Regions from separate parts of the [Clostridium] scindens ATCC 35704 genome, predicted to be linked through region 1. Evidence: predicted binding sites of a transcription regulator. Region 1 holds the regulator's gene; the other holds the start of a gene.

Evidence for each region. The regulator NrdR, encoded in region 1, represses ribonucleotide reductase genes. The targets are predictions, from matches to a motif close to CACAANATNTTGTG.
Region 2: HDCHBGLK_RS12485 (ribonucleoside-diphosphate reductase subunit alpha) is a predicted target of NrdR. The motif match lies at 11,524-11,537, and genes of this name have one in related genera.

Annotation. Positions count from the first base shown of each region.
Region 1 is NZ_CP036170.1:282,332-297,053, forward strand. Features, by position in the region: gene ymfI (elongation factor P 5-aminopentanone reductase) at 1-412, shown strand, start outside; gene HDCHBGLK_RS01305 (exodeoxyribonuclease III) at 466-1,218, opposite strand; gene truA (tRNA pseudouridine(38-40) synthase TruA) at 1,253-1,987, opposite strand; gene nrdR (transcriptional regulator NrdR) at 2,141-2,590, opposite strand; gene HDCHBGLK_RS01320 (PRC-barrel domain-containing protein) at 2,676-2,915, opposite strand; gene HDCHBGLK_RS01325 (ABC transporter permease) at 3,007-4,215, opposite strand; gene HDCHBGLK_RS01330 (ABC transporter ATP-binding protein) at 4,217-4,990, opposite strand; gene HDCHBGLK_RS01335 (ferredoxin) at 5,137-5,322, opposite strand; gene arcC (carbamate kinase) at 5,386-6,315, opposite strand; gene HDCHBGLK_RS01345 (CD3073 family putative ECF transporter S component) at 6,420-6,998, opposite strand; gene HDCHBGLK_RS01350 (CD3072 family TudS-related putative desulfidase) at 7,200-7,724, shown strand; gene HDCHBGLK_RS01355 (HPr family phosphocarrier protein) at 7,768-8,004, opposite strand; gene HDCHBGLK_RS01360 (IS91 family transposase) at 8,262-9,443, shown strand; gene HDCHBGLK_RS01365 (hypothetical protein) at 9,479-9,673, shown strand; gene HDCHBGLK_RS01370 (hypothetical protein) at 9,934-10,962, opposite strand; gene HDCHBGLK_RS01375 (hypothetical protein) at 11,284-11,472, opposite strand; gene HDCHBGLK_RS01380 (hypothetical protein) at 11,647-12,054, shown strand; gene HDCHBGLK_RS01385 (hypothetical protein) at 12,096-12,401, opposite strand; gene HDCHBGLK_RS01390 (hypothetical protein) at 12,406-12,585, opposite strand; gene HDCHBGLK_RS01395 (IbrB-like domain-containing protein) at 12,601-13,257, opposite strand; gene HDCHBGLK_RS01400 (DUF3440 domain-containing protein) at 13,238-14,626, opposite strand; gene HDCHBGLK_RS01405 (DEAD/DEAH box helicase) at 14,556-14,722, opposite strand, start outside.
Region 2 is NZ_CP036170.1:2,406,819-2,421,540, forward strand. Features, by position in the region: gene HDCHBGLK_RS12440 (ABC transporter ATP-binding protein) at 1-287, shown strand, start outside; gene HDCHBGLK_RS12445 (FtsX-like permease family protein) at 274-2,367, shown strand; gene HDCHBGLK_RS12450 (SDR family NAD(P)-dependent oxidoreductase) at 2,562-3,311, shown strand; gene HDCHBGLK_RS20055 (TspO/MBR family protein) at 3,410-3,811, opposite strand; gene HDCHBGLK_RS19775 (hypothetical protein) at 3,726-3,932, shown strand; gene HDCHBGLK_RS12460 (ABC-F family ATP-binding cassette domain-containing protein) at 4,278-6,089, shown strand; purine riboswitch at 6,135-6,230, shown strand; gene HDCHBGLK_RS12465 (amidohydrolase family protein) at 6,273-7,553, shown strand; gene xdhA (xanthine dehydrogenase subunit XdhA) at 7,558-9,861, shown strand; gene xdhB (xanthine dehydrogenase subunit XdhB) at 9,854-10,738, shown strand; gene xdhC (xanthine dehydrogenase subunit XdhC) at 10,735-11,223, shown strand; gene HDCHBGLK_RS12485 (ribonucleoside-diphosphate reductase subunit alpha) at 11,587-14,118, shown strand; gene HDCHBGLK_RS12490 (ribonucleotide-diphosphate reductase subunit beta) at 14,146-14,722, shown strand, end outside.

The DNA of each region.
Region 1 (14,722 bases):
TATCATTCAGACGAACCTGTCTTCCGTCTTCTACTGCTGCCGACACGCCATCCCTCCTATGGTAGCCAGGAAGTCCGGCAAGATCATCAATGTATCTTCCATGTGGGGAACCTCCGGCGCCTCCTGCGAAGCTGCGTATTCTGCCTCCAAGGCAGGGGTAAACGGTCTTACCAAGGCGCTCGCCAAGGAACTGGCTCCCAGCAATATCCAGGTAAATGCCGTGGCCTGCGGAGTCATTGATACGGCCATGAATCAGAGGCTTACCAGGGAGGAACGAAAAGATCTGGAGGAAGAGATTCCAATGGGAAGATTCGGTACCACCGATGAAGTGGCAAGCATCATCTGGGATATCGCCAATGCTTCTCCTTATATGACGGGGCAGGTAATCGGGGTTGACGGCGGGTATCTGTAAAATTTATATGAGTTTAAGAAAGCCGGCATCGCTTTAGATGTCGGCTTTCTCATTTATTTCATTTCCAATACGATCGGACAGTGGTCAGACCCCATTACATCCGTCAGGATCTTCGCATCCACCAGCCTCTCCTCCAGTGATTCTGATACACAGAAATAGTCGATACGCCAGCCTGCGTTCTTGGCCCTGGCGCTGAAGCGGTAAGACCACCAGGAATAGATCCCTTGTGCATCCGGATAAAAATACCGGAACGTATCAATGAACCCGGCATCTACCAGCGAGGTGAACTTAGCCCGCTCTTCATCTGTAAATCCGGCATTCTTGCGGTTTGTCTTGGGATTCTTAAGGTCAATCTCCTTGTGGGCCACATTCAGGTCCCCGCAGAAGATCACCGGCTTCGCTTCTTCTAACTTCTTCAGATATGCAAGGAAGTCATCCTCCCACTGCATACGATAGGGAAGCCTTGCCAGTTCATTCTGAGAGTTAGGCGTATATACTGTAATAAAATAATAATCTTCAAATTCCAGGGTGATCACGCGGCCTTCCTGGTCATGTTCTTCGATTCCAATTCCGTAAGATACGGATATGGGCTCCTGCTTTGTGAATATGGCGGTTCCTGAATACCCTTTCTTCTTCGCGTAGTTCCAGTACTGGTGATATCCCGGAGTCTCCAGTTCCAGCTGGCCTTCCTGCATCTTCGATTCCTGAATGCAGAAAATATCCGCATCAGCCTCCTGAAAGAACTCCATAAAGCCTTTCTGTACGCAGGCCCGGATTCCATTTACATTCCATGAAACAAACTTCATCTATCTTCCTCCAATATATATAGTATGCTCTCTATTAATAATACACTTTACGCAGGAAAAGGCCCCTTGCAGGAGCAAGGAAACCTGCAAGGCACCTGTCTTCTGCCGCGATTACCACCGGCAGCATGGATGCATCCCTCTTCCCGGTACCGATTTCCAGCAAAGTTCCCGTCAGGATACGCACCATATGGTAGAGAAAGCCTGTCCCATAATAGGTGATCCTTACCTTCTCGCCGGTGCTGACAATCTTGATATTAATAATACGGCGGATCGGATCTTTGCACTCCTTATCATCAGTAAAACTGGTAAAATTCTTAGGTCCGATGAGATACTGTACCGCGTCCCTCATTGCCTCGATATCCAGCTTCTCCGGATAATGGTAGCAGTAGCGGCGCGAGAATACATCCGGCTTCTCCCGGCAGTCAATATAATACTCATATTTTTTCCCTTTTGCGCTCTTGCGGGCATGAAATCCGTTCTTTACAAGTTCTACTTTTACAATCCGGATATCCTCCGGAAGGTAGCGGTTCAGCGAATCCTTCAGTTCCTTTGTATCATAGAGTTTGGAAAGTTTTACGCTTGCAACCTGGCCACGGGCATGTACGCCCGCGTCCGTCCTGCCGGAGCCATCCACATGCACGCGGTATCCCACTAATTTGCCGATGCTCCACTCCAGCACGAACTGGATCGTATTGTCCGTCGTGGCCTGGCGCTGCCACCCCTGATATCTGCTCCCATCATAAGCAATGGTTAATTTGTACGTTCTCATATATCTCACCCAATCTAAAAATCGTATTCTTTATCAGCATCTTCTGTTTCACCAAAATTATGTAAGAAAAAGGAAGAAGCAAACCGACTCTTTTTTGCTTCTCCCTTTTATTCTATCACTTTATGGCCCGCTTAGCAAATACCTTCTTACATTCTACTTCAATATCTTTTTCAACTCATCCATAAAGGTATTCACGTCCTTAAACTCTCTGTATACGGATGCAAATCTTACATATGCAACCTCATCCAGCCCTTTTAACTCTTCCATGACGATCTCGCCTATTGTGCTGCTTGGAATCTCCTTTGCTTCCAGGCTGAATATCTTCGTCTCTATGCCGTCAATGGAACGCTGGATGTCTTCTGCAGATACCGGCCTCTTATAGCAGGCGCGCAGAACCCCATTCTCAATCTTCTTTCTATTATACTGCTCCCGGTTATTATCCTTCTTAATGATAATCAGTGGAATCGTCTCCACCTTCTCGTAGGTCGTAAACCTCTTGCCGCACACATCGCATGATCGGCGCCTGCGTATGGAGTTGCCATCTTCCGCCGGCCTGGAATCAATAACTCTGGTATCTGGATGATTACAATATGGGCACTTCATCTCGACTTGATCCTTTCTTTTCTTAATACATATAGTATATCTGCTCGATATTCAGAAGTCAAATCTCTTTTGATTCTTTTTTCGGTCATCCCTCCTCATGGATTTCCACAAGGATTATATCCGGTCCAATCTTCCGGATGCATTTGTATGGGATAATATATTCCGCCCCATCGCTGAAGAAGCCGCATAGTTTTCCGCCCTTGGGAATGACCAGGGCCTCGATGCATCCTTTGCACTCATCGATGATCAGGTCTACAACATATCCAAGTTTCTTACAGTCGCACGCATTAATCACTTCTTTATTCTCAAGTTCGCACAGGCGCATGCCGGCACCTCCTTTTATCCATATGGGACCAATATAAAAATCCGCATATACTACTTACTACATAGTATATGCGGAACCTCTGCCTCTTGCCTTATGCGGACATTACTTTTTCGCTTTCAAACGCCTTTACAATGACGCCAAGAAGGATTGCGCCTACCGCCAGCGTTTCAGCCAGCGTTACTCCATACTGGAACATGGTGACCTCCTGGCTTAAGATTCCCTGTAGCACCAGCGCATTATTGTAAAATGGGATGAAATAGGTCGTCTGGCTGGGTTCTCCTGACGTAAACATGGTGAACAGCCCTACGATCAAAACCAGCATATACGCCGGCATCACGTACGTGCTTGCCTCCTTGGTAGACTTGGCAAACACGGAAATCAGCGCAATAATGCTGGAATACAGGAAGGAAAGCGCTACCAGCATCGCACCGAGCATGATTCCCTGCTGCGGGCTTAAGCTGATGCTCAACTTATCAAGGCCTCCCATATAACCCATCATGATCGGAGCGCATATCACCATGGCGATCACATAGATCAATGAGGAAATGCCGGATACCGTCATCAGGGAGAATACCTTGCCAAGTACGATGGAACTTCTCTTGATCGGAGATACCAGAAGGCTGGCCATAGTCCCCCTCTCCTTTTCTCCCGCGATCATATCCGTTCCGATTCCCATTGCCCCCGCAAAGAGAAGAATCGTAATAAAATATGGGAGCATCGTTCCGATTGCCTTGCCGCTGGCCTTCTTCTCATCCTGGATGTACATTTCATCATTGTCTGAATTTATCTGGAATACGGTCAGCTGCTCCATATCGCTCACCCTCTGGGACAGCAGGAACTGCCGGTAGGCCTCCAGCGCCGCGTCCATATTGTCTGCTGCTGCCCTGGAATAATCTTCGGACGGATTCTGGTATGTCTTGACCTGAGGAATCTTGCTGCCCTCCCGATAGTCTTCTACCTCCTGCCGGAAGTTATCCGGGAATTCCACGATCAGATCCGCTTCCCCTTCCAGAATCTCTTTCTTAGCCTGCTTCATTTCCTTCGCGCTGTCAATGTCCTTTAACTTGAACTTCGCCCCCGAGGCATCCAGGATATCATTCAGCGTCTCCGGCTTATTCATTATGTAGACCTGCGCTACATGGGATTCGATATCATCCTCCATATTGGATGCCAGCCCATTTACAATAGACAGGATGACCACCATAATCAGCACCGGAAGTAGAAATACGGAGAATACCATCTTCTTGTCTTTGAATATCCTGGCCATCTCCTTGTTAAATATCTGCTTGATTCCGCTCATCTTACTCATCCCCCTTCTTTGACTTGTAGAACTCGAAGAACGCGTCCTCCAAGTCTGCCGCATTGGTCTGTTCCAGAAGCTGCTCTAGCGTTCCTTCCGCAACCTTATACCCGTCAATGATAATGCCAATCCTGTCGCAAAGTTTCTCTGCTTCCGACATGATATGCGTAGAGACGATCACCAGTTTGCCATCATCTCTTAATTTCTTCAAATAATCTGTCACGCTTCTTGCCGTAACGATGTCCAGGCCATTGGTAGGCTCGTCAAATATTACGATATCCGGGTCATGAACCAGGCTGACCGCAATGGCTGCCTTCTGCTTCATGCCTGTAGACAGTTCCTTAATCTTCTTATGGGCGAAATCCTGAATTCCAAAATAGGAAAACAGTTCTTCCTTACGCTTTTCCAGCCTGTCTTTCGGTATATTGTGCAGCCTTCCGAAGAATCCGAACATGTAGTCTACATCAAACTGCTCATCCAGCTTGATATCACTGGTCAAGAATCCGATACTTTCGCGCACAGACTCCGGTTCCTTCTGAACCTCGTGGCTATTCACATAGATCTCTCCCTTGGTAGGCTTTATCAATGTGGCAATACACCTGAGAGTCGTAGTCTTTCCCGCGCCGTTGGGACCCAAAAGCCCATAGATCTCCCCTTCTTCTGCCTTCAGGCTCAGATCATCCACCGCTGTCTTCAGCGGATTCTTTGTTTTGGATTCAGCCATCTGCTTTTTATTCAGCTTATACACCTTGGTTAAATGCTTAATCTCAATCATTGCTCTCTCCTCACATCATCCTTGTCACATAGTTTCATTGTACTAGTAAACTAGTACAATAATATTATATTTTGTACTCTTTGTCAATAGTTCCGCACGAAAAACCGGAGATGCAGCATAGATATGCTGCATCTCCGGCAGATTTCCTATTCTTCAATATCAATTACGGATACAGGACAACTGTCCCTTGCCTCCGTTGCCGCGCTTTCATACTCAGGCGCCACATCCGCATATGCTTCAGCAACACCGTCATCATTAAACCGGAACACTTCCGGGCAGGCTGCTACGCAAGCCCCGCATGAGATACAGCCTTCATTGACTCTGGCTTTCATAGTTCATTCCTCCTTGCATTTTTCAAGTAGTATGCCCTATTTTTCCAATTCTACTCGTGTCCATTATTTTATAATGGTACCGGTTCTGCCTTTGAGCGCATCCTCCAATTTATCAAAGGATGTAATCAACGCCCTTCTTCCTTCACGCTTCTCTATAAACGCTACAGACGCGCTGAACTTTGGAAGCATATTGTACTCGCCGAAATGGCCTTCTTCCATATACTGTCTGGCCTGTTCTATGGTAATCTCGCCCAGTTCCTCTTCCTGCGGCCTTCCCATATTGATCTTGACCTTTTCAACGCTGGTCAGGATGAGCAATTCGTCCGCATCCACCTCTTCCGCAAGCTTGCCGGCCGTCAGATCCTTCTCGATGACTGCGCTGGCGCCTTTTAGATGATTGTCCTGCTTTAGTACCGGAATTCCTCCTCCTCCGCAGGCCACAACGATCTGATCTGCATCCAGAAGCGCTTTGATGGCATCAATCTCTACAATGCTGACCGGATTTGGCGCAGATACGATGCGGCGGAATCCCTTTCCTGGCTCTTCCACCACATAATTGCCTTTCTTACGCTCTTCATTGGCTTCTTCTGCATTCATATAGCGCCCCAGCACTTTCGTCGGCGTATAGAATGCCTCATCATAAGGATCTACGATCACCTGGGTAAGAATCGTACTGACCGTCCTGTATATCCCGCGGTTCAGAAGTTCCTCCCGGATACCATTCTGCAAGTCATATCCAATGTATCCCTGGCTCATGGCAGAGCATACGGACATAGGAGCTGCCGTGTAGTCCTGATGCGCCTTGCCAAATTCATTCATAGCCGTATGGATCATTCCTACCTGGGGCGCATTGCTATGTGTGATTGCCACCTGGCAGCCATTCATGATCAGATCTGCGATTATCTTTGATGTCTTCTTTACCGCTTCCTTCTGCTCTGGCAGGGTGGTGCCAAGGGCACGGTGTCCTAGTGCAACTACAACTCTTTTCTTCATCGTCTATACCTCTGCTTTTTTGAAAAATACTATTGTGAAACATAAGAAAATTATAGTATCTTTCTATAGAAAATGCAATGTTGGATTTGAACTGCGCAGGGGCACTATGCTTTTGCTTTTCTCTGCAGCATGCAGGCTGGTTTCAATGTCGCCGGCATGGACTTAATAAGAAGATAGATGATCAGGCATGAACCGATCTTATCTACCAGGTTATTGGCAAGTTTTGGAAGGAAAGAAGCGGCAAATATGCTTGCACCGCTCTGCTTAAGCCAGACAACCGCCACATCGGAAATCGTTCCCGTAAGTCCTCCATATACGGCGATTCCAATCGGCGTTCCAATAATCGGAGCGATAATTCCAATCGCGATTCCCGCGATCACTACATTGACAAGCGTAAACCTCGCCTTGCGGAAAATAAATCCGATAACCAGGCCGATCGCGATATTTACCAGCATAAATGGCATATCCGTCATTCCATTTAAGATCGCGGTCAGGAAATTAGTAAGACCTCCAACCGCAGCGCCATACCATGGGCCGAAATATATGGCGATGAAGATCGTGCCGATGGTATCCAGGTAGACCGGGAACTTGATCATTGCCATTACAATCCCAAGGACAATATTAATGGCGATTGCAAGCCCGCACATCATAAGTTTCATTGTGTTAGAAATTTCTTTGTTCATAGTGATTCCTCATTCCTTTGTTTATTTCATTGCTACGCTGTAATCGTATCAGCTGGTCTCATAGTTTTCCAATCATTATTTATAATAGATAGGGAACTATATTATATTTTTCTATAGCCTTTCCGGTTCAAGAACTGGTACAATAGTCCTGTCGATAAATGAAAATCAGCCAGCACATTCATGTGTTATAAGGAGTATCCCATGAAACAGAAAATTGTTATAGTCAGCCATTGCTTTCTAAATGATGCCGCCAAGCTCCGCAATCAGGACGCTGCGGATATGGAGCAGGAAAGGACAAAAAAGCGGTCATTCCTGAAGGAATTATTAGAACAGGGAATTGAAGTTCTCCAGCTGCCCTGCCCGGAATTCATCCTATATGGATGCAACCGCTGGGGACACGCCGCTTCCCAGTTCGATACGCCGCATTTTCGTCAGGAGGCCAGGAATATGCTACTGCCGATCGTCATGCAGCTGGAGGAATACGCAGCCTATCCGGACCGCTATGACATTCTGGGCGTCTACGGCATCAATGGCAGTCCCAGCTGCGGAGTAGACTATACCTACGACGGAGACTGGGGCGGCGAGCTTGGAGGCAAGGATGCCCCCTGCCAGTTAGATAAGGCGTACAGGCCCGGCATTTTTATGGATGTCTTTGCAAAACTACTGGAGGAAAGGCATCTCTCCATAAAGTTCTACACGCTGGATGCCGAAAACCGCCCCATATAAAGAAGGCAGGGCCACTCGCCCTGCCTTCTGATTCATCCTCTGGCTATGCCGCCACGATATACTTGCTGATCTCTTTAAGCACCTCATCGCAGTCTTCACTGTATATTCGCAGTTTCAACCGATTGCCCAGACCTAGCGCAATAATCCCCAGCAGGGATTTGGCATCTGCCACCGAGTTGCTGCCTCGCAGAATATCCATGCTATATGGGAAGCGTTCTACTGTATTTGTAAATTCTACTACTTCATCCGGGTTTTTGAATTGAATGATTACCTGGCTCATGTGGAATACTCCTTTCTCTCATTACTTATATATGTATCCAGCCCATAGCCGTTACCATACATCGATTTCATTCTTCCCATATATCTTACCCGGAAAAAGGAAAATTTATACAATCTAATTCCTAACGTGTTTTCCTTTTTTTGATGCCATTTGCTGGCGACAAATAAAAATAGTGTCTTCGACACTTCAACTCCCCTGCCCCTCAATCATGAGGGATAGGGGTTTCTTTTTGCTTCATTTTGCTTCATAATGGTCTTATGAATATCTTACAAAAAATTTTTATCGAACATTATGAAGAAATGATTTATCTTCAACATCCTCGTGATGCTATTGTTGAGAATGTAGAAAAAATGATTCATTGTGGCGATCCATCTTATGGTGGCGCCATGTATATTTGTCCCAATTGTGGTAATTTCAAATTTACTGCTTTTCGTTGTCATTCTCGCTTCTGTCCAACTTGTGGTAACATGTATTCCATTGACAGAACTACTGCTATGTCTTTTAAGATTATTGATGTACAACATCGGCATTGTGTTTTTACCATTGATGATTCTTTGCGGCCTTTTTTTCTTAAAGACCGTTCTCTTCTTAACTGCCTTTTTTCGGCAGTCAACAGCGTGATTTCTCGTATGTTCCATAAAGAAAATAAATCTGAATTATTTACTCCTGGATTTATTTGCGTCCTTCATACCTTTGGCAGAGATTTAAAATGGAATCCTCACATTCACTGCCTTGTTTCTGAAGGTGGTGTTGGTAATACTCTTTCCTGGCGACACTTCAAACATTTTAACTATCATTTTTTACGTGATGCGTTCCAAACTGCTCTTTTAAATGAACTCCATCAAAAAATAGGTCCAGCTTTCAAAAAAGTAAAATCTGCTATCTATGCAAAAGATAAAAATGGTTTTTATGTTCGCGCCATGCCTAACAAGTGTAATCCTTCTCAGGTTATCAAATATATCGGTCGTTATCTTGGCAGACCTGTTATTGCTACTTCTCGCATTGATTCTTACGATGGTGATTTTGTCACCTTCCATTACAACCGTCATGAAGACAATAAACTTATTACAGAAACTGTTCCTGTTTTGGAATTCATTGACCGCTTAACACAACACATCCCTGAAAAACATTTTAAAATGATTCGCTATTATGGTATTTACGCTCGTCACCGTAATTCTGACAATTTTTTACGAAAAGCCATTTCCAGAGAAAAACATAACTTTTTTCTTTCACTCAATAGGTGGCGTGATTCAATCTTACATTCTTTTGGTTACGATCCTTTAAAATGTCCGAACTGTGGAAAAACCATGCTATTTTTAGAACTATATTTTAATCATAATCCTGTTCCTTTGCATGAATTATACGAAAAGGCTATGCAAAAACATAGATGTCGTTCGCCTGCCTCGTTTTCATATCTTCCAAAACCTCTTTTCTCATGATAAACTCAATATATCTTAAGAACGGAGGCCACACTATGAAACGTATAACAGAAGCAGAACTCGCAAAGGAACTAAGGGAACAGTACATTAAAAATCCACCAGAAGGTATGACTTCTAAAGAAGTCCATGACATGAGTGACGACGAACTTCTGGATATGGATTATTTCTTACATGAATTTGATAACCTTGATGATGACGATTTTGGTGAAGAGGGCTTTTACATCTTTTAATCCAAACCGTCTGATTCACTATGCCCGCTTTTGAGCGGGCTATTTTAGTCCCCAAGTTCTCCGAAAGGAGAACTTTCCTATAAAGCGAAAAAAGGCATAACTTCCAGTTATAGAAGTTATGCCTTTTGAAAGTCGGGGTAACAGGATTCGAACCAGTTGAAAATACCGTAAACATAGCGTATTTACTTGGCTTGTGAAATCCGTGTTGCATTTCGTGTTGTATATAATTTTTATTGGTCAACTAAATAGAAAATTTCTATTTAGTTACATTTTTTTTCAGAAATATACCGAGATAATAATTCAATCTCTTCATCTTTTATGACGCCTTGGAAATATTCTAAAATAAAGTTTATTCCACCAATGCCGTCACTTTTATCTCCATTATTTTTCCAGTTTTCGTATAGTTCTAATATTTCTGGTTCTATTTTGTGGGAAGTTACATAATTCCGCGCTTTGAGCGTTTCCGTCTTAAGAATTTCTCCAATTTCTTTAAACGGCTCTTCTCTTCCCGTTAATTTATAGACACTATTGATTTTCTCAATAACATCCGAAACAAAAAGAGGATTTTTGGTATATGCATCCAACTCTACATAGGATGCATCAAGGATTTTTCTATATTTTAGATATTTTTCTATTTTGTTCTTATTTCTATCATAGATTTTATCAATGATTTTTGTTATTTCTTTTCTTTCCTCCTCCGTTATTTTTGCTATGGTATCAAATTTAACAGTTTTATCTTGTTCTTGGAATACAAGAACACTTATTGGACTCGAAATATGAAGCCGCTCCTGTAATTCTTTTCCTTTTAAATCCCCGTCCTTGCAGTAATCAAAATTGTTAATTGTTACTGCCTGATATGCAGAAGCATATTGGATTAAATGAGGTGGCAATGTTCCAATTACAAATTTATCTTCAATGTCTTCCGGGTTAATGTTTCCAGTAAAAACTGTAGCATTGGGATACATAACCTTGAGGATTTCAATTGTCCCATTGTGTCTAGATACAATGATTTCCTCCTTGTCTTCCTCCTTATCTTCCCACTGCACAATCAACTTATTAACATCTAAATCGGCGTTAAATAAGTCCTCAGAGGTATTAAATACCATTCCTCTCGGAAGTACCGGCGCATAATATTTCATGATCCCCATTTCTGCCATTATCGCCGGAGATAACGAAGATACTATTTCTTTTCTTCTGTATCTGTTGGAGTTCTCGGCATAATCTTTTAATGCCTGAAATCCGTATGCTTTTATAGTACAATTACTCAATATCTCATTTAACTTTTTCATATTCATACCTCTTTTCAATTTTTTTATTATGTGCTATTATTGTAGGGGAGCGGTGGCAAGCCCGCCCTCCTTTGCTTCTCTCTATATCTTTTTGTGTATCTTCTCGGAGTTCTTTTAACTCCTTCTTAGCCGTCTCTATATCCCCTTCTCTCCAGCAATTCATTTAATTTGTCCAAGTCTCTTTTTAGCCTTCTTAAATATGCCACAAATTCTTTCATATCTTCCATGAAACTCCTTTCCGATATTGTTAAGTGTTGCTTGCCTCTCTTAACTATCTTTATTATATACTATAGCGCGCTATATGTCAATAGCATTAGCGCACTAATTTGAAATTCTCTCAATTTTTTCATTGATCGCATCCAAATAGAATTGTCTCATGCTTGGATATCCGGCTTTTTTTGCAGCCTTTTCGTATCGCTCGAATTCTTCTGGCTTTACGCGAAACCTTATCTCCTTTAATTTATCCAGGTAGTTCATTGTATACTCTTTCTGCTTTTCATTGTAGGCCATTTTCCCACCTTCCTTCCTTTCTTCTTTATAAAGTATAACATGCAACACATTAGTGCACTATATGCATAATGCACTAAATTAGTGCGCTAATTTTAGTAGACTTGTCAGTTGAAATATAGGGCGCTATAGTTTATAATGTAATTACAAGGAAAGGAAAATGAAGGAGGAACAAAAATGAGCGAAATAGATACTATTATAAACAGGATTTATGGGATGAAAAGAAACCCCATAGCATTATCATCCCTAAACGCTGAGGAATATAATGATTATGAAGTCATCACGGAAATGCGTTATGAAAAGCGCGATATAAGTTGGGAGGAAAATTGGGAATGCGGAGAAGAGGTAGGATATAAGTACTGCTATGCATTCAAGCCCGGACGGCTTATCTATGACAAGCTGCTTGATTGCAATACTTATACCTATGGATCTGTATTAAGTTTGTATAAACTCTCTCAGGAGGATGATGGGAAAGATTATTTTGACCCAGATAAGGAAATCGAGATAGACGAATTCCGCTATATAGTCACAGACGAATGCAAGGAAATGAAGGAACATCTTAAAAGGATGGATTTATTTCACTAGATCGAAACGGCCTATCCAGCTTGAACAGGATAGGCCGCTATTTATACCTCGAACCATTCCTCCCCAATCATCAATCCAAGGCTCATATCATATTCTCCATCACAGATCACATGCCCCTTATGCATCCGATACCCTTTTTCCAGCACGTATCTGCATGGGAACGGGCATTCGTACATGTCAAGATCTCCATTATCCTCTGCCTCTGAAAGCAGGCATTCTGGTATTGCCATAATCACATGGCCGGTTTCCATATCGTTATAATAATAGTTGAATTCCTTCAGTTCCTCTGGAATTCCCGCATAATTGTCCTTCGTGATTCCGCTTAGTCCTTCATGGCTTCTTCTCAACCTATCATCTCCTCTTCTTCTCTATTATGATCCGGTCCTCGTCCATATACAGGACGACCTCACGCTCTTCCGGCGTTATGCCAAGCACCCTCACCATTTCGGCAGGAAGGCAGACCTTGTAGTTTACGGAATTCCTTCCGGCTGTCCCTCCGGCCCTTCCGATTATTATATTCCTTTCTACCACGCCATCACCTTCCTTCTATTCCTCATAGTATTTCCCCTTGAATTCTTCCCATGATCTGCTGAACTCATGGTTCATGAATGCTTCCTTCAGGCCTGTGATCTGCTTCAGCCTTATGACCTCATCCAGATCCATTCCAAGCCGCCTGCATATCTTCTCGTCATCCCATCCCATCTGCGATAGTTCCAGGACGATTTCCGACATTGGGCGGATTCCATGAGTTCCACGCGCCCGGTTATGGCGGATGGTAGATCCTATCCTCTCATCCTCCGTCTTGTCTATCGTTGACACGGGGAGATATTCATGCACCCTGTTTCGGATGTCTGCATGCTCCCTTCCCACGCGGTTTCTGTGGAACCCGTCCACGATCTCCCGGGTTCCATCCCCTAAGTCATAGGTTACAATAGGCATCGTGTACCCGTCAAGTTTTATCGACTCGTAAAGCAGCCTCATTTCCGGGCCAGCGACATGATTCGGATTATACTCGTTCGCATGTACGTCCTCCTGCCTTACCCACTGTATGCAGTCGCAAGGCTCGTCCCTGAACGGGCTGACCTCGTGCAGGCATCTCCTTGCGTGATTCAGCGCCTCTACCTTTTCCTTATCATCAAGGCATCCGATCTCCTCTGACAGTTCGCGCGCTAGTTCCTCTATCCTATTCATTCTCTTGTCCATGCTCTTCCGCCTCCATTTTCTCCGCTATCCTCTTGAGCCTCTTGCTGTCCGTGTCCCTGGGCCTGATGATGTTGCTGTATTTCTTCTTCAGTTCGAACAGGCGCTTCACGTCGGACTTGGTCTCTCCAAAGGAAAGCCTCGACATCCAGAAGTCGTTCTTCTCGATCGCCCGCGCTATCCTCCTCCATGACGCGGCCTTCTTGGCTGACTCTAGTTTCCTGTCTGCCTCATCCGGGATATTGTCGGCCGATATGCCCTCCTGCTTCTCATACCATCCAAGAAACGTTGATATCTTCCTGTAGTAGTGGTCCCGCACTTCCGGGGCGTACATCCCGATGCTCTCAAGCAGGAATACCGCGTACTGCTCCCATGTCATTCCATCCGGCTTTTCCGACCTGATGTTCCCGAGAAGGGAGGATCTGCAATAGATGTTCCCGAAGTTTACGCCATACACCCGGTCCAGGACCTTTTCCCACGTCTCCGGCTCAAGCGTTCGGAACTGATCAAGCCCCTTCCGCTGGTCATCCCCGTACGGCTGGCATAGGCGCTGCTCGTATATGGATACCCCGTTCTTATTCATCAGCTCGTAGATCTCGTTGAACAGGAGTCCGTATCTTGCCACCGCCGTCCAGTCATCCTCTGTCCTCCAGTCATAGAGCGGATAGAAGTTCCAGCAGTCCAGCGCCTCTGATTTGCAGTGCGCCCTCGTAGTCCATCCGTAGTCCTTGTATCGCTCCTTTGTCCCACTGATGATCGTCCGAAACCGGTTCAGCGACTCGTCTGACCGTATGCCGATTCCCGCCGCCGTCTTCCCGCCATGCTTCTCGTTATACCATTTCGCAAACCATTGGATGAATTCCTCGAATTCCATCCCGCGGAAGAACCAGTCCCAGCCTTCCGGGTGATCGTCCTCCGTGCACAGGATGATATCGTCCCTGCGGCTCGGGCAGTCGCGCACCCATTTCTCCCGGTCCTTCTTATCCCAGCAGATCCATTTCGGCTGTATTGCAGATACCGCGTTTCTTAGCGATAGCGGCATTGCCACCCAGTACCACTCGTCCACGACATCCCTCGTGGCATCTATCAGATCGTTCACGTGGTCGATCGTGGCCTTGTACTGCGCCTCAAGATCTATATACAGGACAGAGAACCTCTTTCCCGCCTTTCGCGCCTCCTGCGCCATCAGCTGCAGCATGATCGAACTGTCCTTTCCTCCTGACACTGACACGTAATAGTTATCAAACTCCCTTAAAACGGTCTGGTATCTCAGGATTGCTGCATCATATACGTTGATATCCTTATATACCTTCGGCATCTTCATCCTCCAATTCATTGCAATCGAATACTTCATGGCTGTATCGGCTCCCATACACGTATCTCTCCAGAGCCTTCATCCTGTCCCCTGACTTCCCGATATCGCTCTTGATACATTCCAGGATATTCTCCTTCCTGCTGAGGCATTTCA
Region 2 (14,722 bases), 1.5 Mb from region 1:
TGAACCAGCCCTACGTGATTCTGGCCGATGAGCCTACCGGCAATCTGGACAGCAAGTCCTGCAAGGCGGTCATCGATGCGTTTCTCCAGGCCAGATCAGAGATGGACGCCACCATATTCATGGTGACCCATGACAGTTATGCGGCATCCTTCTGTGACCGTGTGATCGTGCTTAAGGACGGCAAGGTTCATGGAGAACTGAAAAGAACTGGTACCAGAAGAGCGTTCATGGATGAGTTGCTGGACACCATCAGAGAACTGGGAGGGGATTCGCATGACGATGAGTAAGATTCTAGAGAAATTGCGAAAGGAGAATAAGGACCAGTACAGGATTCTTGGCATCTGCATCTTCCTGTCCATCCTTCTGGTGTCTTCTTACGCTATGATGTATTTTTCGCCCACTATCCAAAAGATGCTGCCGGAGGGAGGCGATACGAGAAAATTATGCTGGCTGATGTTCGGCGTGACGGTAGCAGGCTGTACCATATTCACGATATACGGAGCGAGTTTGTTTTTTAAATACAAAAGCAGGGAATTCGGAGTGCTTCTGGCGCTGGGAGAGCGGAAGAGGCAGCTGGCCGGCTGCCTGGCAAGAGAACTCGCCGCTGTGATCCTGGGCTATACACTGCTGGGCGTTATCGGCGCCTTCCCAATATCCTTCCTTATCTGGAAGGGATTCCAGGCCTTGCTCCTTGATGCCCGGAATCTTAGGTACAGTATCAGTATGATGGGAATCGCGGCGGGCGTTCTTTTTGCCTGTCTGCTTGCTTGCTGCATATTTGCCGCCGGATACCGTTTTATCAGGCGGGCAGATATTATGGAAATTCTGAAAACCCAGAGAAAAAGCGAGATCGTAAAAGATATCAGGCCATGGACAGGAAAACTAGGCATGGCCTGCGTAATAATAGGCCTGGCGCTTGCGATGGCCGTGCCGCCGATATGGGCCAGAGTGTTCCATCATCAGGCCTCCCCGCTTTGGAATGGAGCCTATCTGATCAGCGCCGCAGGCCTGTATCTATTCCTCCTTGGCGCGGTAGGCCGGGCAAAGAAGGGACGCTATCCAGAAAAATATTATAAAAATATTATTTCCACTAATCTAATGCGATTCACGGCGAGGCAGACGACAAAGAATATGTGCGTGATCGCGATGCTGATCTTCGTACTTCTGATCTCTGCCTTCTGGGGAATGTCGTACTATGATTCTGCATTCCGAAACGGTGAAAATGCTCCGGTCGATTATTCCCTGCATTATCCGGCAGCAGAACAGCAGATTACGAAAGAAGAGATCTATGATCTGGCAGCCAGGCATGGGGTAGAAATCACAGATTATAAGGAAGCACAGGCAGCAGAACTTCTGATCACCTATGCCGGCACCGAATTAAGCGATGACGGGGAATACTATGATGTGAAGCGGGAAAAGTATGCCACATTCCTTTCTGCCTCTGTATTTTCCAGAATCGCGGGAAAACAGGTGTCTTTGAAGCCAGGAGAGTATAAAGCCATTGTTCAGCAGAGATATCAGGAAGAGATATGGGCTAAGCCGGAATGCCTGCTGAAGGTGGCAAGCCCGGCTGCCGGGGAAGAGATGAAGCCGGCTTATAAAGGAACGGTAAGGTTCGATAATCTGACACGCGTAAGCGATCCATTTGCATTTATCCTGTCTGATGCGGATTATGCATCGTATACCGCTGCCCTTACAGAGGATAACAAAGTGGATATGGTTTTCTTTAACGTGAAGGATGTGATGGATACCTATCCATTCGCCAAAGAACTGGAAGAAGAATACATCGCGCATGCCACAGATATCTCGGACCATTATTTCCTTTATGATGCCCGTGAAGAAGAACTTGCGGAAAAAGCAGGGGAACCCTACGCATATTCAGGCAGGGTAGGGATGACGGCAGATAATCCGGAACTCCTTCAGGACTGGAAATATGCGCCTGTCTTCAAAGTTCTTACAAAAGGGGAGGTTATGCAGATGATCGCGGTATTCGTGCTGCTTAGCGCCTATATTGCGATAATTGCCCTGGCGGCAATCGGGGTCATGACTTATGTAAGAAGCATTACCATTGCTGTCGATAACAGGCAGCTGTTCGAGGATATGAAGAAGCTAGGGGCCAGCCGGGATTATGAGACGCGGGTGGTAAAAGTACAGCTTCGCAAGATCTTCTTATATCCCGGCATCGGAGGATGCGGGATATCCCTGGTATTTACGATCCTGATGCTCTTTTTTAACGATATGCGCCTGGAAATGGAAGAAGTCAGGCTGATCGGAATCGAGAGCATTATGATTGGGGCATCTGCCATCTTCCTGTACGTACTGTACCGGATCTCTTTTCGGAAGATGAGAAGCATGCTGGATCTATAAGGAAACAAAAAGTGATAGTGATTGTAAACTTTTTGTCCATGGACTGCTTATATTTTGCAATTAAAAAAGAACTCTACAAGTTGTAAGATGCCGTGTGATTTTCCGATGTCGCGTCCTATGAAATGTTAAAGTTATATCAATCGATACTTTGGCAGATATGATAAGCCAAAGGAAAAGAAAGGAAGGAAAAGTTCATGAAACTTGTACAGGACAAAATTACAATTATCACAGGCGGAACCCGTGGAATCGGATTCGCAGCAGCAAAAATCTTTATTGAGAATGGAGCAAAAGTCTCCATATTTGGCGAGACCCAGGAAGAGGTAGACACAGCGCTGGCTCAGTTAAAGGAACTCTATCCGGAGGAAGAAGTATTGGGATTCGCTCCAGACCTTACATCCAGAGATGCTGTTATGGCAGCAGTTGGAACGGTTGCACAGAAATACGGAAGACTGGATGTCATGATCAATAACGCTGGCATTACGATGAACACCGTATTCTCCAGAGTTTCGGAAGAAGATTTTAAACATATAATGGACATCAATGTTATCGGCGTATTCAATGGCGCATGGTCTGCTTACCAGTGCATGAAAGAGGCAAAGCAGGGCGTCATCATCAATACGGCTTCTGTTACCGGAATCTATGGATCCTTATCAGGAATCGGCTATCCTACCAGCAAGGCAGGCGTGATCGGCCTGACTCATGGTCTTGGAAGAGAGATTATCCGTAAGAACATCCGTGTGGTTGGTGTAGCGCCTGGCGTTGTAGATACAGACATGACGAAGGGGCTGCCGCCGGAGATTCTGGATGACTACTTGAAGTCATTCCCAATGAAGAGAATGCTTAAGCCGGAAGAGATCGCAAATGTATATCTGTTCCTTGCATCTGACCTGGCTAACGGCATCACAGCTACGACGATTAGCGTTGATGGGGCTTACAGGCCATAGACGAAGACAAACTGCTATTAATTCCATAGTTCATACTCCAAGAACAGGCAGGCAAGAGGAATCCGCGTTTTAGCGCGGATTCCCCGGGCCTGCCTGATTTAATTCAGCTGGTATATCATGAAGTTCAGATACGCGGCGAACAGGCACCATATAAGGTAGGGAATCTGTAGATATGCGGCAACAGGACTTATCTTGTGAAACTGATATATCATCAGAACTATGAGGATGATAAGTACGAGAAGCCATAAAAATGCAAAGAAGTACATGGAAAAGCCGAAAAAGAATATGCTCCAGAAGAAGTTGAAGAACAACTGGATAAAATATAGTCGAAGCGCCTTATTCTTTTCAGGATCTTCGGATTCATAGATTATATAGGAAGATATTCCCATCAATATATATAATATGGTCCAGACGATGGGAAATATAAAGGGCGGAGGACTAAGAGGCGGCTTATTCAATGTAGAATATGCCGCCGAATTGCCGCTTAAGACAGCAGACAAGGATCCTACCGCAAGAGGAATAAGAATAAAAATAATGAGAGCGCTTTTGTTTTTGATATTCATATATACAGGCTCCAGGAACGACTTTAAATATTATATGAAAAATCTCCGGAAAATATGAGCGTCATGCTGTTCTCCATATAGATTACGGAACACCTGGTATTCAATGTACGTCCGGCCATGGGAATATAGCGCAGTCCATCCATGGACATCTCCTTCATGCAGGCGGGGACAATGCCAAAGCCAATATCACATATCTGCCATTCATAGGAGATGATGTCATTTGATATTGCCGTATTCGGCGCAGGCGGACTTGCGGCGGCAGACAGACCAACGGCCAGGGCGGACTTCGGAAAGCCATCCAGATCCCTGAATATGTAACGCCTTATGTCCGCTTTGCCTTGTGATTTCGTTCTTTATTCTGTATAATAGGGAAAGAAATTGCGAAGAGGAGCAGATGATAAAGATGAATTTGCTGACAATGGAACATATAACGAAGTCTTATACGAACCGGGTGCTGCTGGACGATGAAGGATTTAGCATTAATGAGAATGAAAAGATCGGCGTAATCGGAATTAACGGAATGGGAAAGTCCACGCTGCTTAAGGTGGCAGCCGGGATCGAGCCATGCGATTCGGGAAAGATCAGCATGGGCGGGCAAGTGAAGATCTGCTATCTGCCCCAGACGCCTGTCTTTCAGGAAGGAACCACGATACTGAAAGCTGCGGTGGAGGGCAATGTGGATGAATTGAACCGCTGGACCATAGAGGCGGATGCCAAGGCCATGCTGAACCGGCTGGAATTCACAGATTATGAAGAGCGTATCGACCACATGTCCGGCGGGCAGAAGAAGCGGGTGGCTCTGGTCAATGCGCTTCTTACGCCTGCGGACATCCTGGTATTGGACGAGCCGACCAACCACCTGGACAATGCGATGTCCGAGTGGCTGGAAGAGTATCTGATCAGTTTCCGGGGAGCCATCCTGATGGTGACTCATGACCGCTATTTCCTGGATCGGGTGGCTACCAGAATCGTTGAGGTGGATCAGGGTAAGATATACAGTTATCCGGGTAACTATTCTCAGTTCGTACGCCTGAAAGAGGAGCGCCAAAGTATGGCGCTGGCAACAGAGCGCAAGCGGAAGAGCATCCTGAAGACGGAACTGGAGTGGCTAAGCCGTGGGGCCCGGGCAAGAAGCACGAAGCAAAAGGCTCATATAGACCGCATCAAGGCTATGCAGGAGATCCGGGATATCCAGGAGGAAAAGCGGGTTTCCATGGATTCCGTGGCATCCAGGATGGGCAATAAGACGATTGAACTTGCGGGAATATCCAAATCTTATGATGGCAGAAAAGTGATAGAGGACTATAACTACATCTTTCTGAAAAACGACCGTATCGGCATCATCGGACCAAATGGGTGCGGAAAATCCACACTCCTTCGGATTATCAACGGAATTGTAAAGCCGGACGCAGGAAGTCTGGATATAGGGCAGACGATCCGTATGGGATATTTCTCCCAGGAAAATGAATACATGGATGATTCCATGCGGGTCATCGACTATGTAAAAGAAGTGGGAGAGTATATCACAACTTCCGACGGCAAGATCACTGCCTCTCAGATGCTGGAGAACTTCCTGTTTGACGGGGCGCTTCAGTGGTCGAAGATCGAGAAACTCTCCGGCGGGGAAAAGCGCAGGCTATATCTGCTGCGGATTCTGATGGGCGCGCCCAATGTACTGATCTTAGATGAGCCAACCAACGATCTGGACATCCAGACGCTGACCATACTGGAAGATTATCTGGACCGGTTTGACGGCATCATCATCATCGTATCCCATGACCGCTATTTCCTGGACCGTACGGTGAACCGTATCTTTTCTTTTGAAGGAGACGGCGTGATCCGCCAGTTCGAAGGCGGCTACTCCGACTATCTGATCCGCAAGGAATTAGAAGCGCTTCCGGAGGAAACGGCTGTTTCCGGCGAAATAAAGGAATGCAATACGAAGAACGCATGGAAAAAGCGTGAGAAGAAGTTGAAGTTCAGTTTTAAAGAGCAGCGGGAATTTGAGACCATAGACGATGAGATTGCTGCCCTGGAAGATAAGATAGAGGAACTTAATAGCCAGGTGGCGGCAAATGCGACCAATTCTGCCAGGCTGAATGAACTGCTGGGGGAGAAGGAAGAGATGGAGCAGAAACTGGAAGAAAAGATGGAGAGATGGGTATATCTGAATGACTTAAATGAACAGATCCAGAAGTCCCAATCCGGCATGTAAAATCCATTGACGGTTTTTTAATCCTATGATACGATAGATTTATAAAAAATGAAATAACTGGAAACTTATATAGGTTCATAATCGGTTGAACGTTTCTACCAACTACCGGAATAGTTGTCTATAAGCATCCGCATGAGAAGTCTGCGGATAACTTGCGGACTTTGGGAAAGGAGGGCATTGCCGATGAATGAACCTATTTTTATTTTACGAGGGGATATCTGCTATAGCAGGAATCTGACGGAACTGGCAGTCATAAAGCAAGGCTATGTGATCTGCAAGGAAGGGATGTCTCTGGGCGTATACCAGGAACTGCCAGAGGAATATCAGGATCTTCCTGTCAGGGACTGTGGGGATGATCTGATTCTTCCGGGGCTATGTGATCTGCATGTCCATGCGCCCCAGTATACCTTCCGGGGACTGGGAATGGATCTGGAACTTCTGGACTGGCTGAATGAGCATGCATTTCCGGAGGAAGGCAAGTACCGGAATCTGGAATACGCCAGAAAGGCATATGGAAGTTTTGTACAGAACTTGAAGGAAAGTGCGACGACAAGAGCCTGTATATTCGGAACTATCCATGTGCCCGCAACGGAACTTTTAATGGATATGCTGGAGGCGTCAGGCTTGCATACCATAGTAGGAAAAGTGAATATGGACCGCAATTGTCCGGCTTATCTGACGGAAAAGAGCGCGGATATATCCGCGGAAGATACCGTAGAATGGATTAAGGACTGTAAGAAGCGCTGCCAGATTACCCGGCCTATCCTGACGCCGCGGTTTATTCCCAGCTGCAGCGACGCTTTGATGGAGAATCTCAAGAAGGTGCAGATGCATTATGGCCTTCCGGTACAGTCCCATCTGTCGGAGAATCAAAGCGAGGTTGCGTGGGTGCAGGAACTGTGTCCCCAGTCAGAATTCTATGGGGATGCCTATGACCGGTTCGGGCTGTTTGGGGCAGACTGCAGCACGGTGATGGCCCACTGCGTATACTCGGACGAAAGGGAGCGCAGGCGCATGAAGGAAAATGGCGTCTATGTGGCCCATTGCCCGGAGTCTAATATGAATCTGTCTTCCGGCATCGCGCCGGTACGGGCATTTCTTAACGAGGGAATTCCTGTCGGGCTTGGAAGCGATGTGGCAGGAGGAACGAGCGAAGACATCTTTGCCGCCATGGCACATGCCATCCAGGCGTCGAAACTCAGGTGGAGGCTGGTGGATGATACGTTAAAGCCGCTGACGGCTATAGAAGCATTCTATCTTGGAACCAAGGGCGGCGGCTCCTTCTTTGGCAAGGTGGGAAGCCTGGAAGAAGGATATGAATTCGATGCGCTCATCGTTGATGACAGCGCCATCTCCAGCCGGGATATGGAGGTGAAAGAGCGGCTGGAGCGTCTGATCTATCTTAGCGGGGGCGCGAAGATCAAGGGAAAATATGTAGCAGGAAAAGAGATATTCTGGAGGTGATAGGATGGAGGAACGCAGAGAAGTTATTGGCGCCAGCGTAAGGAGGATCGACGCCTTTGACAAGGTTACAGGCTATGCAAAGTATACGGACGACCTCTGCGACAAAGGCGCATATATCGCGAAGATATTGCATTCCACAGTCGCAAACGGCAAGGTCATATCCATAGATACGGAGGATGCCAGGAAGATACCGGGCGTGATCAAGGTGGTTACTTGCTTTGACGTGCCGAAGAATTATTTTCCTACCGCAGGCCACCCCTGGTCTACGCAGGAAAGCCATCAGGACGTGGCGGACCGCCTGATACTGACGGACCGTGTCCGGTTCTACGGTGACGATGTGGCCGCGGTTATTGCAGAAGACGAAGTGGTCGCCAGCCAGGCTCTTCGGGCCATTCAGGTACAGTATGAGGAGTACCCCTTCGTGCTGGATGTAAAGGAGGCCATGGAAGAAGGCGCGCCTAGGCTTCATGAGGAATATCCGGGGAATGTACTGAAGCATACCAGCATCCGAAACGGAAACTACGAGGAAGCCATTAAGGAGCCGGGCCTGATCAAAGTGGAGGGATGGTACGATACGCCTTCCGTGCAGCACTGCCATATCGAGAACTTTATCTGCTACGCCTATCAGGTCAATCATAAGATGAATGTGGTTAGTTCCACCCAGATCCCGCATATTGTAAGGAGGGTCGTAGGCCAGGCGCTGGGAATCCCCTGGGGCAAGGTAAGAGTCATCAAGCCATACATAGGGGGAGGATTCGGCAATAAGCAGGATGTGCTCTATGAGCCGCTGTGCGCCTATCTAAGCCAGGTGACAGGCGGGCATCTGGTGAAACTGGATGTAAGCAGGGAAGAGACCTTTGCCTGCAACCGGGTAAGGCATGCCATCCGAAGCCATATTATATCCTATGTCAGGCCGGACGGGACATTCGCGGCCAGGAAACTGGAGGCGTTCTCCAATCAGGGGGCCTACGCGTCCCATGGTCACAGCATAGTGGCAAAGGGAATGGGCGCGTTCCCGCAGCTGTATCCCTGCCCGAATGTGGAGGCAGACTCCTATACGGTATTTACCAACCGCCCGGTGGCAGGCGCCATGAGAGGATATGGGATTCCCCAGGCTATGTTTGCCGTGGAGAGTCATACGGACGACGTGGCAAAGGCGATTGGCATGTCCCCGCTGGAATTCAGGAGGAAGAACCTGATGCCGAAAGGATTCGTGGATGGATTCTCCAAGAATGAGAATTATGAAGATACCTTTGGCCAATGCATGGATAAGGCGATCGCGCATACGGATTATGTCAGGAAGGCAGAAGCATATAGCAATCAGACGGGAAAGATCCGAAGAGGCATCGGAATCGCGGCATTCTGGTATAATACGGCGGTATGGCCAATCTCATTAGAGTCCTCTTCCTGCCGCATGGTACTGAATCAGGATGGGTCCATCCAGGTACAGCTTGGAGAGACGGAGATTGGACAGGGGGCGGATACGGCGTTTGCCCAGATGGCAGCATCTACGCTGGGAATCCCGCTGGAAGATGTCCATGTGATATCCAATCAGGACACGGATCTTACGCCGTTTGGAACGGGAGCCTACGCTTCCAGGCAGACGTATGTGGGCGGCTTTTCGATCCAGCAGACCGCGCTCCTTCTAAAGGAGAAGATCTTAGGCTATGCCCATGAGATGACAAGGATGCCCGCTGGAATTCTGAATATTGTGGACGGGATGATTGTTAGAAAGTTGGATGGAAGAGAATTGCTGTCCATGGAAGAACTGGCGCTGGAAGCGTTCTACAGCCTGAGCCACAGCCAGCATATAACGGCGGAGAGCACTTATCAGATCAAAAGCAATGCTTATTCCTTTGGATGCACGGTTGCGGAAGTGGAGGTGGACATCGAGGCCTGCAAGGTCAAACTGGTGGATGCAGTCAATGTCCATGACTGCGGCAGGCTGATCAACCCGGCGCTGGCCAAGGCTCAGGTTCACGGCGGGATGAGCATGGGAATCGGATATGGCCTGTCAGAATGCCTGAAGTTCGATCCCAAGACCGGAAAGACGTTGAACGGAACGCTGCTGGACTATAAGCTGTCCACTACCATGGACCATCCGGAACTTAAGGCGGACTTTGTAGAAAACTATGAGCCTACCAGCGCGTACGGAACGAAAGCGCTGGGAGAGCCTCCGGTCTGTTCTGTGGCTCCAGCTATCCGCAATGCAGTATTCAACGCGACAGGAGTCGGCGTAGACACGCTGCCTCTAAGTCCCCATGTCTTATTCGAGGAATTCCGGAAAGGAGGGCTTCTGGATGTATGATATAAAAGCATTATATGAGGCAGATAATATATCGCATGCAATTCAATTACTGGAGGAGCACCCGGAGGCTTTTATCATCGCAGGAGGAAGCGATGTCCTGATTCAGATCCGGGAAGGCAAGAGGGCTGGAGCAGAACTGGTCAGCATCTATGGATTGGATGAACTGCGGGGCGTGAAGATGGAAGAAGATGGAACCATCCGCATCGGTTCCCTGACCAGCTTCTCCCACATTACGAAGGATGATGTGATAAAGAAGTACATCCATGTATTAGGCGAGGCTGTCGATAAGGTGGGCGGTCCGCAGATACGGAATATCGGAACCATCGGCGGCAATACCTGCAATGGAGTGACCTCGGCAGATTCGGCCTCCACCTTATTTGCCTGGGATGCCATTATCGAACTGACGGGGCCGCAGGGCGTAAGAAAGGTGCCGATCCAGGAGTTCTATATCAAGGCCGGGAAGGTAGATCTAAGACCTGCTGAGATTCAGACAGCCATCCTGATACCGAAGGAATCTTACGACGGCTATGAGGGCCACTATATTAAGTATGCCATGCGCAATGCCATGGATATTGCCACGCTTGGATGTTCTGTGAATGTAAAACTAACCGCGGACAGACAAGAGATAGAAGATGCCAGGATTGCCTACGGCGTCGCCGGTCCCGTGCCTATGCGCGCGCCGTCGGCAGAGAAGGCGGTGGCAGGGTGCAAGGTGTCAGCCGAAAGCGTCGAGCGGTTCGCAAAAGAAGTTCTAAAGGACATCCGTCCAAGGGACAGCTGGCGCGCAAGCAAGGCATTCCGGGAGCATATTTCCTATGTGCTGGCGAAACGTGCCCTTACGGAAGCGATAGAGAGGTCAGGAGGTGCGGTGGTATGAGTGACAGGCAGTTTAAAAGAATTCATTGTATCATTAACGGGAGAGAAGTGGAAACCATGATAGATGTCCGCGCTTCGCTGACAGACCTTCTTCGCAATGATTTCCGACTTACCAGCGTAAAGAAAGGATGCGAAGTGGGCGAATGCGGGGCCTGCAACGTGATCATAGACGGCGAGTGCTTTAATTCCTGCATCTATCTGGCTGCGTGGGCGGACGGAAAGAATATCCGTACGCTGGAGAGCCTGATGGGGCCTGATGGGGAACTATCTGACATCCAGCAGGCATTTATCGATGAGACGGCTGTACAGTGCGGCTTCTGTACGCCGGGCTTTATCATGAGCGCGGTGGAGATCCTGGAGTCAGGAAAGGAATATTCAAGAGAAGAATTAAAAAAAATGCTTTCCGGGCATCTATGCCGGTGCACAGGTTATGAAAACATTATCAATGCAGTGGAAAAGACGATGAAAAAAAGGCTGGGCATTTAATCTGTCCGCGTCAGTCCCAAGAATAAGAGAGGGGCAAGAGCAGGGATATCCTGCTGCCGGATGCGTGTATCCTACAGAGTGGCCTTGATATCCAAGCCCTCTCCCTTCTTGCGGCTGTTCCCGATAGTTCCATGCCTGCAGAAGCAGTCCTCTTGCTTCCTTTTTATCTTGGTTATTGATATCTGATTTCTTTGTCTAGAATACATCTATTTCTAACACCTCGAAATATCCTCTTTGGAATCCTGGATGAAACTGCCTGTTTCAGGCAAATAATAGAATGATAGAAAGATGATTGAAGACAACAATATATTGTGGTATGATGTTGGATAGAATCAATAAATTGTATGTGAGGTAGACGTGTATATGAGAATCAGCAAGAGGAACGGAACAAATGAAGCGTATTGCCCGGAAAAGATCAAGCGGGCAGTCAGCCTGGCATTCCAAAGTGTAGGAAATCTGCTTTCTGATGAAGAGGCAGACAGGCTTCTTAAGAATGTAGAGCAAAAGATTGATGATAGAATTACAGAAGAGCCATCCGTATCCGTGGAGGAGATTCAGGATTTTGTGGAACAGGCGCTGATGGAAGCAAATCATTATAAAGAATTAAAAAGTTATATCTTATATAGAGAGGAGCGGGCCAGAAAGCGAAAGTCAAGAAAGAAGCTGGCTGACAAGATTCCGGCCTTTGACCGGCTGGCTTTAGTACTAGCGGATATCCAGAAGGAATTTACGCAGGAAGAGTATGACTTGGAGCATCTGTATGCCAAGTTCCAGGCTTTTGGAAAGCCGGAACTTAACGACCAGGAGAAACTTTCTATGCTGATCAAGGCGGCGGTAGAACTGACGACCCAGGAAGCGCCCCAGTGGGAGATGGTCGCGGCTAGGCTTCTGATGCTGGACTTTGAGCAAAAACTAGAAAAGAATATGAGACGCTGCCATATCGAATGCTTCTATGACAAACTGGCATATCTTACGGAACAGGGCTTATACGGAGACTATATCTTAAAAGCATATGATAGGGACGAGATAGAGCGTCTGGTTCTTTTTATCGAGCCGAAGCGGAATCATCTGTTTACTTATAGCGGGCTTGAACTGCTGCTTGGCAGATATGTAATCCGCACGGGAAAGGGAGTGCCGATGGAATCGCCTCAGGAAATGTTTCTGGGGATCGCCATGCATCTTGCCATGAAGGAGAAGAAGGACAGGGAATCGTGGGTCAAGCGTTTCTACGATATGCTAAGCCAGCTGAAGGTGACGATGGCCACGCCAACGTTGTCCAATGCAAGAAAGCCCTACCATCAGCTGTCTTCCTGCTTTATAGACACGGTGCCGGACAGCCTGGATGGAATCTACAGAAGCATTGACAATTTTGCCAAGGTCAGCAAATTCGGCGGCGGCATGGGTATGTATTTCGGAAAGGTGCGGGCAAGCGGCAGCGCGATCCGCGGGTTCGAAGGGGCAGCAGGGGGCGTTATCCGCTGGATCAGGCTGGCCAATGATACTGCGGTTGCGGTGGATCAGCTGGGCATGCGACAGGGCGCGGTTGCGGTTTATCTGGATGTATGGCACCGGGATCTGCCGGAATTTCTGGGCCTTAGGACGAATAACGGGGACGACAGGATGAAGGCTCATGACGTATTCCCGGCAGTCTGCTATCCGGACTACTTCTGGAAGGGAGCAAGGGATAACATCGAAGGAGACTGGTATCTGATGTGTCCTCATGAGATACTGACGGTGAAAGGCTATGCGCTGGAAGATTATTTTGGAGAAGATTGGGAAGAAAGGTATCAGGACTGCGTCCGGGATTCCCGGATACAGAAAAGGGTCATTCCTATCAAGGATATTATAAGACTGATCATCAAAAGCGCGGTGGAGACGGGGACGCCTTTTACGTTCAACCGGGATACGGTAAACCGCGCTAATCCCAACAGCCACAAGGGAATCATCTACTGCAGCAACCTGTGTACGGAGATCGCGCAGAATATGAGCGCCATCGAGCAGGTGGAGCAGAAGATTGAAGAGATAGATGGGGAGACGGTGGTGGTGACGGTTACAAAGCCGGGCGAATTCGTGGTGTGCAACCTTGCCAGCCTCTCTCTTGGAAGATTGGAACTTGCAGATGAGGAGGAGATAGCCTATATAACGGAGAGCGCCGTAAGAGCATTGGACAACGTGATTGACCTGAACTTCTTCCCGGTTCCCTATGCCAGGATCAATAACCGGAAATACCGGCCCATCGGGCTGGGAGTCAGCGGCTATCACCACATGCTGGCCAAGCATGAGATTGCCTGGGAGAGCGAGGAGCATCTGGAATTTGTCGAGAAGGTGTTTGCCGATATCCACTATGCTGCCATAAAGGCCAGCAGCAGGATTGCCAGGGAAAAGGGAAGTTACGAATATTTTGAAGGAAGCGGATGGCAGAACGGCAGCTACTTTGCCGACCGGGGGCTTACGGATGGCCGGTGGGAGGAACTGCGGGCGGAAGTGGCGGAATATGGCCTTAGAAACGGCTATCTTCTTGCCGTGGCGCCTACCAGCAGCACCAGCATCATTGCCGGAACCACCGCAGGGCTGGATCCGATCATGAGCCGTTACTTCCTGGAAGAGAAGAAGAACGGCCTGATGCCCCGGGTAGCGCCGGAACTATCCATGGATAACTTCTGGTATTATAAGAATGCCCATTATATCGACCAGTACTGGTCCGTGCGGGCATGCGGAGTCAGGCAGCGGCATATTGACCAGGCCCAGAGCATGAATCTGTATATTACCAATGAGTATACCTTCCGGAAAGTGCTGGATCTCTATATACTGGCCTGGGAAGAGGGCGTTAAGACCATCTATTATATCCGCTCCAAGAGTCTGGAAGTGGAAGAATGCGAAGTATGCTCTTCATAAATATTCGAAGAAGACGGAGGAAACGATATGTCTGAATTAATGAAAAAGCCGCTGTTTAATCCATCCGGGGATACGCAGGTGAATAAGCGCAGGATGATAGGCGGCAATACGACGAACCTGAATGATTTTAACAATATGAAGTACGACTGGGTCAGCGACTGGTACCGGCAGGCCATGAATAACTTCTGGATACCGGAAGAGATCAACATGGGCGTGGATATCAAGGATTACCGAAAACTGCCGCAGGCAGAGCGGAGAGCCTATGACAAGATCCTGTCCTTCCTGATCTTCCTGGACAGCATCCAGACGGCGAACCTGCCAAATATCGGGGAATACATTACGGCAAATGAAGTGAACCTGTGCCTGTCCATCCAGACCTTCCAGGAGGCTGTGCACAGCCAGAGCTACAGCTATATGCTGGATACCATCTGCGAGCCTCAGGAGCGGAACGATGTCCTGTACCAGTGGAAGGAGGACCAGCACCTTCTTAAGAGGAATGAGTTTATTGGCAATCTGTACAATGAATTCCAGAAGAAGAAGGATGCAGGCGTGCTGGTTAAGACGCTGGTAGCCAACTATATTCTGGAAGGAATCTATTTCTACA